2 regions of the Micromonospora sp. CA-263727 genome follow, and region 1 is predicted to be linked to the other one. Evidence: predicted binding sites of a transcription regulator. Region 1 holds the regulator's gene; the other holds the start of a gene.
What was found. The regulator HrcA, encoded in region 1, represses chaperone genes, less so after heat shock. The targets are predictions, from matches to a motif close to GGTTNGCACNCTCNNNNNGAGNGTGCNAACC.

Region 1 (4,389 bases):
CGGCCCCGGCGATCCGGCGGGCCACCGAGGCGGTGGACTCGTCCGGCGCGCCCGCCAGCACCGGCAGCCACGCCCGGCGGGCCTGCTTCGCCGCCTCCCGGGCGGTCGCCACCCACTTGCCCCGGGCCCGTACGCCCCGCTCGCCGCGCCACTGCACCACCGAGCGGCTCGCCGCCCAGGGCACGATCTCGTCCACCCCGACCTCGGTCATCGCCTGCACGGCCAGCTCACCCCGGTCGCCCTTGGCGATGCCCTGCACCACCACGAGCCGCGGGTTCGACGCGTCGGCGTACCCACGGGCGGTGATGTCGAGGTCGAGGGTGCCCCGGCCGACGGCGGTGACCACCGCGGTGGCCGTGCCGCCCCGGCCGTCGGCGAGCAGCAGCTCCTCGCCCACCCGCAGCCGCTGCACGGTGGCGGCGTGGTGGCCCTCCGGCCCGTCGAGCAGCATCGAGTCGGCGGTCGGCAGCGACTCGACGAGAAACAGCGGGGCGGACACGAACGACAGGTTAGTGCGGCTCAGGCGTGGCCGTTGAAGGCGTCGCGCATCCGGGAGAAGAAGCCGCCCTGCTTGCTCAGCTCGGCGACCTCCTCGCCCCGGGTCTTGGCGAACTCGCGCAGCATCCGCTCCTGCTCGGCGTCGAGCTTGGTCGGGGTCCGGACGTCGAGATGCACGTAGAGGTCGCCCCGACCGGTGCCGCGCAGGTGCGGCACGCCGCGGGCGCGTAGCCGCAGCGTGCTGCCCGGCTGGGTACCCGGCTTGACGTCGACCGGCTCCTCGCTGTCCAGCGCCTTGATGGTCAGCCGGGTGCCGAGCGCGGCGGCGGTCATCGGCACGGTGACCCGGCAGTGCAGGTCGTCGCCCTTGCGGGAGAAGACGTCGTGGGGCCGCTCGTGGATCTCCACGTAGAGATCCCCGGCGGTGCCGCCGCCCGGGCCGACCTCGCCCTGCTGGGCGAGACGGATACGCATGCCGTCCTCCACCCCGGCCGGGATCTTGACGGTCAGCGACCGGCGGGTCCGGACCCGGCCGTCGCCGGCGCAGGTCGGGCAGGGCTGCGGGATGGTGGTGCCGTGCCCCTGGCAGACCGTGCACGGCCGGGCGGATACCACCTGGCCGAGGAAGGTGCGCTGCACGGACTGCACCTCGCCCCGGCCACCGCACGCCTCACAGGTGGCCAGATGGGTGCCGGCCGCGGTGCCGGCCCCGGAGCAGGTGGTGCAGAGCACCGCCGTGTCGACGGTGATCGGCGCCTCGACCCCGAAGGCGGTCTCGTGCAGGTCCAGTTCCAGCCGCAGGATCGCGTCGGCGCCGGGCCGGGTACGCGGCCGTGGCCCCCGGCCGGCACCGGTGGCGCCGCCGAAGAAGGCGTCCATGATGTCCTGGAAGCCGACGAACGGGCCGGCGCCCCCGGGGCCGCCCGGGCCGCCGGGACCGCCGCCGCCCGGGGCCAGCGGATCGCCACCGAGGTCGACGATCTGCCGTTTCCGGTCGTCCGACAGGACCTCGTACGCGGCGTTGATGTCCTTGAACTTCTCCTGTGCCTCCGGGTCCGGATTGACATCCGGGTGGAACTGCCGCGCCAGCTTGCGGTAGGCGCGCTTGATCTCGTCGTCGGAGGCGCCCCGGCTCACGCCGAGAATGCCGTAGTAGTCCCTGGCCACTGCGTTCCGTGTCCTCGTGTTCGTCTCGCGTTACGCCGTTCGGCGGCGGCAGCCTGCCGTCGGCCCTGACTGGTCAGTTCTGGGCCAGCAGCTCGCCCACGTAGCGTGCCACGGCCCTCACCGTGGCGATGGTGCCGGGGTAGTCCATCCGCGTCGGTCCCAGCACGCCCATCCCCCCGACGATGGTCGCGCCCGGGCCGTATCCGGTGCTGACCACGGAAGCCGCCCGCAGGTTGTCGATCTGGTTCTCGTCGCCGATCCGCACCCTCAGCGTGCTCGGCTCCACCTCGCCGATGAGCTTGAGCAGGACGACCTCCTCCTCAAGCGCTTCGAGGATCGGACGCAACGAGCCCTGGAAATCGAGCAGGCCACCCCGGGTGAGGTTGGCGGTGCCGGCCAGGGCGAGCCGCTCCTCGTGCCGCTCGACCAGAGTTTCCAGCAGCACGGTGGAGAGCGTCGTCATGGCCGGACGCAGGTGCGGCAGGGACTCGTCGATGAGCGCCTGCACCAGCGGCGGGGTGTCCGACAACCGGGTGCCGACCAGCTTCTCGTTGACCAGCCGGCGCAGGTCGAGGACGTCCTCGGCGGGGATCGGCGCGGGCAGCTCGACCAGCCGCTGCTCGACCCGGCCGGTGTCGGCGATCATGACCAGCATCAACCGGGTGGTGGAGATCGGCACCAGTTCCAGGTGGCGCACCCGGGACCGGGCCAGGCTCGGGTACTGCACCACGGCGACCTGGCGGGTCAGCTGAGCCAGCAGCCGGACGGTGCGATGCACCACGTCGTCGAGGTCGACCGCGCCGGCCAGGAAGCGCTCGATGGCCCGCCGCTCGGCCGGGCTGAGCGGCTTGACCCGGCTCAGCCGGTCGACGAAGAGCCGGTAGCCACGGTCGGTGGGCACCCGGCCGGCACTGGTGTGTGGCTGGCGGATGTAGCCCTCCTCTTCCAGCACGGCCATGTCGTTGCGGACGGTGGCCGGCGAGACGCCGAGCTGGTGCCGCTCGACCAGCGCCTTGCTGCCAACCGGCTCCTGGGTGGCGACGTAGTCCTCGACGATTGCCCGAAGCACGGCCAGCTTGCGGTCGTCGAGACCCATCCTTTCCACCTCCTGTCGCTGGTCAGCCCCGGAGGCGACGGCCGCCGGAACAACGCCCTGGCACTCGACTGTAGCGAGTGCCAGTCTACGTCGGTGGCCCCGCCGACGCGATGATCAAGTCACCACAGCTGTCCGAGGTCCGATCGTCGGGTTGACACTCGCCGGTGTCGCTATGGTGCACCGTTGCCAGTGGCACCTAACGTGACCTCCATGACTGAACCACCTCGTCCCTCAGACGCCGGCGACGAACCCACGACTCCAATGTCCGGCTCCGCTGGCCAGCCCGGCTATCCCCCGCCCGGCGGCTATCCGCCGCCCACCGGCGACCAGCCGCCGCCGGCTGGATACCCCCCGCCCGGTGGCTACCCCCCGCCGGGCGGCCAGCCCGGTGTCGGCTACCCGACCGGCGGCTACGGCGCTCCCGCGCCGCCCCCCGGCTACGCCAGCAACGAGGACAAGACCTGGGCGCTGATCGCCCACTTCGGCGGCGCCGCCGGCGCGCTGATCAGCGCCGGACCGCTGGGCTTCGTCGCACCGCTCATCGCGTACGTGGTCCGCGGTCAGCAGTCGCCGGCCGCCCGGGCGCACGCCGTGGCGGCGTTGAACTTCCAGATCCTCTGGTCGATCATCGCGTTCGTGCTGCTCTTCGTGAGCTGGTGCCTGGCCTTCCTGCCCAGCATCGCGGTCATGGTGATCCAGATCATCTTCGGCGTCATCGCCGGCCTCAAGGCCAACGAGGGACAGCACTACCGCTACCCGATGTCCGCCAGCTTCATCAAGTGAGCCGATCCGGCCAGCCGACGGGCTGGCCGGATCCGCCCTCGCTCAGGGCAGCAGGTCGCGCACGACGGCGTCGGCCAGCAGCCGGCCGCGCAGGGTCAGCACCGCCCGGCCGGCGGCGTGGTCGTCCGGAGTCAGCAGGCCGTCGGCCAGGGCGCGCTCCGCGCCGGCCCGGCCGGCCTCGTCCAGCACCGCCAACGGCAGGCCGCTGGCGAGCCGCAGCCGGAGCATCACGTCCTCCATGTGCGCCTCGTCGTCGGTGAGCACCTCCCGGGCGAGTCCGGGTGACCCACCGGTGGCCAGGCGCTGCGCGTACGTGCCGGGGTGTTTGACGTTCCACCAGCGCACGCCGCCGACGTGGCTGTGCGCCCCCGGGCCGAGGCCCCACCAGTCGCCGCCGGTCCAGTAGAGCAGGTTGTGCCGGCACCGGGCGGCCGGCGTACGGGCCCAGTTGGAAACCTCGTACCAGGAGAAACCGGCCGCGCCGAGGGCGGCCTCGGCGGCCAGGTAGCGGTCCGCGGCGACGTCGTCGTCGGGGTACGGCAGCTCGCCGCGACGCATCCGCGCGGCCAGCCGGGTGCCGTCCTCGACGATCAGGGCGTACGCGCTGACGTGGTCCACGCCCGCCGCCACGACCTGGTCCAGCGAGGCGGCGAAGTCCTCGGCCCGCTCCCCCGGCGTGCCGTAGATCAGGTCGAGGTTGACGTGGTCGAACCCGGCGTCGCGGGCCTCCAGCGCGGCGGCGGTGGCCCGGCCGGCGCGGTGCCGGCGGTCGAGCACCGCGAGCACCCCCGGGGCGGCCGACTGCATGCCCAGCGAGATCCGGGTGTAGCCGGCCGCCCGCAGCT
Region 2 (4,389 bases), 520 kb from region 1:
CCAGCTCGCCGGTGACCGGCACCACCGCCACGGTGAGTGCGCCGTCCACCTCGGTCACCAGGGTCTTGAAGACCCGCTCCGGCGCCACACCGAGCACGGCGGCGACCAGCGCGCCATAGTTGGGGGCGTCCGCCGGGACGTCGTACGGGTGGGTGCGATGGGTGATCTTCCGCTTCGCCAGCAGCGCGGTCGCCGGCGTACCCCGTCCCGCCATGCCCGCCAACCTAATCCCCGGCCCGGCCCGAGGCCAGCGGCTTTCCCGGCCCGGCTCAGCTCACCGGCTGGCAGACGAGTACCGTCGGGGCATCGGCCACCCGGGTCAGCACCAGACTCGCCGGCTGGTCGCCGCCGAGCCGCAGGTCACGCCGGAGCCGCTCGGGTTCCAGCGCGGAGCCGCGCTTGAGGATCTCCACCCGGCCGACCCGGCGCTCCCGTAGCAGCGCACGCAGCCGCTTGAGCGAGAACGGCAGCACGTCGGTCACCTCCAGGCAGCGGGCGTACGGCGTCGGCGCCGCCTGGTCGGCGTAGAGGTACGCGATGGCCGGGTCGGCCAGCGTGGCGTCCAGCTCGGTGGCCAGCTCGGCGACCAGGTGGGCGCGGACCACCGCCGGATCCGGGTCGTAGACGAAGCGACGCACCGGCCCGACCGGCGCCTCGGCCTCCCCCGACCCGATGAGCTGGTGGACAGTTTCCCCGTCGGCCGGGTGGAGGGTTCCCCCGTCGGCGAGGTGATAAGAGGGGGCCCCTGCTCTACCGGAGGCGTTAACAGGGGGCCCTTCCTTCAACACGGTCGCGCGGCGGGGGGTTTTGGCGAGGGGGCCGCACCAGAGAGTGGCCTCGACCAGGTCGCCGTTGACGCTGACCCACTCGGCCTCGGCGCCGGCCGGGATGAGGGCGTGGTCGAGGCCGGGCGCGACCTTCAGCACCGTGTACGGCACCCGCTCGGCCAGCCCGGTGACGAAGTCCCACGGCGGCGAGTACGAGTTGGGGTCGAAGATCCGGCGGCCGGTGCCGGCCCGGCGGCGGGCCGGATCGCAGAAGACCGCCCCGACCCGGGTCACGTCGAAGGCGCTCGCCTCGCCACATTCGACGGTGAAGAGCTCGGCCAGCCCCGCCGCCTGCGCGTTCGCCTGCGCCAGCGCGGCGGTGAGCGGGTCGGCCTCCACGCCGTACACCCGGATGCCCTCGCGGGCGGCGGCGAGGGCGTCGGCCCCCAGCCCGCAGCCGAGATCGGCCAGGCTGGTCACCCCGGCGGCGCGCAGCCGCCGGGCCCGTCGCCGGGCGACGACCTGCCGGGTGGCCTGCTCCAGGCCCGGCCGGGTGAAGAACATCCCGTCCGCCGCCGGCCCGAACTTGCCGGCCGCCCTGCGCCGCAGCTCCACCTGGGTCAGCGCCGCCGCCGCCAACCCGGCCGGCACCCCGGCCGAGCGGAGCGCGCTCGCCGCGCTCAGCGGATCGCCGCCGGCCACCCGCGCCGCCGCGTCGAGCGCCGCCACCCCCTCCGCAGTACGCAACGCGCCCAGCCGATCCAGATCCACCCGCCCATCCTCCCGCCCCCACCTCGACACCCCACCCCCGGGCCAGCGCCCCCGCCCGCCGGGCGGCGCAGCCTCGACGCCGGCGCCGCCATCCGTCCGCCCCTCCGGGATGTGTCGCGCCGGAGAGTGGGGAGGCGGTCACCTGGCGGGAAGGGGCTGTCGGCGTGTTGCGGTCGACCCTGGCGTAAGAGTGGCGACACGAGGCGGCTGCGTTGGCACTCTCCTTGACGGAGTGCTAGCCGAGGAATAACCTGCGATTAGCACTCTCACCCTGAGGGTGCCAACGCTCGGGCCCTGGTGCCCGAGGGTTGAACGCCAGGCGGACCGGCACCCGCGACGACGGTTCCGCCCGGTGGCATGTGGCAGATTGACGCCGGTCGGCGCGCCGACCGGCAACGAAACCAAGTACCCCAGGAGGGTATGCCCGTGACTACCGCGACCAAGGTTGCGATCAAGCCGCTTGAGGACCGCATCGTGGTCCAGGCGAACGAGGCCGAGACCACCACCGCCTCGGGCATCGTGATCCCCGACACCGCCAAGGAGAAGCCGCAGGAGGGCACCGTCCTCGCTGTCGGCCCGGGCCGGATCGACGACAAGGGCAACCGCGTGCCGATCGACGTCTCCGTCGGCGACACCGTTCTCTACTCGAAGTACGGCGGCACCGAGGTCAAGTACGCCGGCGAGGAGTACCTGGTGCTCTCCGCCCGCGACGTCCTCGCGGTCATCGAGAAGTAAGCAACCGATCAGTGTCGTTGCCCCGGTCCGGCTCGCCGGGCCGGGGCAACGACGCTTCGAAGGGACATTCATGGCGAAGATCCTGAGCTTCTCGGACGACGCCCGGCACCAGCTGGAGCACGGTGTCAACGCGCTCGCGGACACGGTCAAGGTCACCCTCGGACCGCGCGGGCGCAACGTCGTCCTGGACAAGAAATTCGGTGCGCCGACGATCACCAACGATGGCGTGACCATCGCCAAGGAGATCGAGCTCACCAACCCGTACGAGAACCTCGGCGCGCAGTTGGTCAAGGAGGTGGCGACCAAGACCAACGACGTCGCCGGCGACGGGACCACCACCGCGACCGTGCTCGCCCAGGCCATGGTCCGCGAGGGCCTGCGCAACGTCACCGCGGGCGCCAACCCGGCCGGCCTCAAGCGGGGCATCGATGCCGCCTCCGCCAAGGTCTCCGAGGCGCTGCTCGGCAAGGCCGTCGAGGTCGCCGACAAGAAGGCCGTCGCGCACGTCGCGACGATCTCCGCGCAGGACGCCACTATCGGCGAGCTGATCGCCGAGGCGATGGAGAAGGTCGGCCGCGACGGTGTGATCACCGTCGAGGAGGGCTCTGCCCTCCAGACCGAGCTGGACGTCACCGAGGGACTCCAGTTCGACAAGGGCTTCATCTCGCCGAACTTCGTCACCGACGTGGAGGCGCAGGAGTCCGTCCTGGAGGACGCGTACATCCTGATCACCACGCAGAAGATCTCGGCGATCGAGGAGCTGCTGCCGCTGCTGGAGAAGGTCCTCCAGAACAACAAGCCGCTGCTGATCATCGCCGAGGACGTCGAAGGCCAGGCGCTCTCCACCCTGGTGGTCAACGCGATCCGCAAGACCCTCAAGGTCTGCGCGGTCAAGGCCCCCGGCTTCGGCGAACGCCGCAAGGCCATGCTCCAGGACATGGCGATCCTCACCGGCGCCGAGCTGGTCGCGCCCGAGCTGGGCTACAAGCTCGACCAGGTCGGCCTGGAGGTGCTGGGCAGCGCCCGGCGCATCGTGGTCGACAAGGAGAACACCACGATCGTCGACGGTGGCGGCCAGAGCAGCGAGGTCGCCGACCGGGTCGCCCAGATCCGCAAGGAGATCGAGGCTTCGGACTCCGAGTGGGACCGGGAGAAGCTCGCCGAGCGACTGGCCAAGCTCTCCGGGGGCATCGCGGTGGTCAAGGCCGGCGCGGCCACCGAGGTCGAGATGAAGGAGCGCAAGCACCGCATCGAGGACGCCATCGCCGCGACCAAGGCCGCGGTCGAGGAGGGCACGGTGCCCGGTGGCGGTGCCGCCCTGGCGCAGATCCTGCCGGTGCTCGACGACGACCTCGGCTTCACCGGGGACGAGAAGGTCGGCGTGTCGATCGTGCGTAAGGCGCTGGTCGAGCCGCTGCGCTGGATCGCCCAGAACGCCGGGCACGACGGCTACGTCGTGGTGCAGAAGGTCGTCGCCGCCGAGTGGGGCCACGGCCTCGACGCCGCCGTCGGTGCGTACGTCGACCTGGCCGCCGCCGGCATCCTCGACCCGGTCAAGGTGACCCGCAACGCGGTCACCAACGCCGCGTCGATCGCCGGTCTGCTGCTCACCACGGAGAGCCTCGTGGTGGACAAGCCGAAGGAGCCGGAGCCCGCCGCCGCCGGTGGTCATGGCCACGGGCACGGGCACGGCCACCAGCACGGGCCGGGTTTCTGACCCTGGCGTAGCACGCCGGACGTGGGGCGCACCGTCGTCGACGGTGCGCCCCACGCGCTGTCAGCCCCGCCACGCCGGGCACGGCGGCGCGATCGGTGCTCCTGCCTTCGGCCACCGGTACGGGAGCGGACGCTCACGTACCGCTTACCTGGCTACCGGACGGGCCGTCCGGTCGGAAACACTGGGCCGGTGAGCAGCACGACACCCCGGTACGCCGCCCTGGCCGGCGTCACCGCCGCCGCGGCGGCCATCGGCACCGGCGAACTGGTGGCCGCCCTGACCGGCCCCCGATCATCGCCACTGGTCGCGGTCGGCGGGCTGGTCGTGGAGACCGCCCCCGAACCGGTCAAGCGGCTCGGCATCGCGATCTTCGGCACGTACGACAAAATTGCCCTGCTG

Region 2: the regulator HrcA is predicted to act here: its motif matches at 1,794-1,824, upstream of groES (co-chaperone GroES).

The regions. Positions count from the first base shown of each region.
Region 1 is NZ_CP192031.1:5,688,347-5,692,735, forward strand. Features, by position in the region: gene ACQPYA_RS24790 (16S rRNA (uracil(1498)-N(3))-methyltransferase) at 1-499, opposite strand, end outside; gene dnaJ (molecular chaperone DnaJ) at 520-1,665, opposite strand; gene hrcA (heat-inducible transcriptional repressor HrcA) at 1,739-2,761, opposite strand; gene ACQPYA_RS24805 (DUF4870 domain-containing protein) at 2,972-3,544, shown strand; gene hemW (radical SAM family heme chaperone HemW) at 3,587-4,389, opposite strand, start outside.
Region 2 is NZ_CP192031.1:6,209,191-6,213,579, reverse strand. Features, by position in the region: gene ybaK (Cys-tRNA(Pro) deacylase) at 1-214, opposite strand, end outside; gene ACQPYA_RS27165 (THUMP-like domain-containing protein) at 270-1,538, opposite strand; gene groES (co-chaperone GroES) at 1,959-2,273, shown strand; gene groL (chaperonin GroEL) at 2,344-3,990, shown strand; gene ACQPYA_RS27150 (molybdopterin-dependent oxidoreductase) at 4,180-4,389, shown strand, end outside.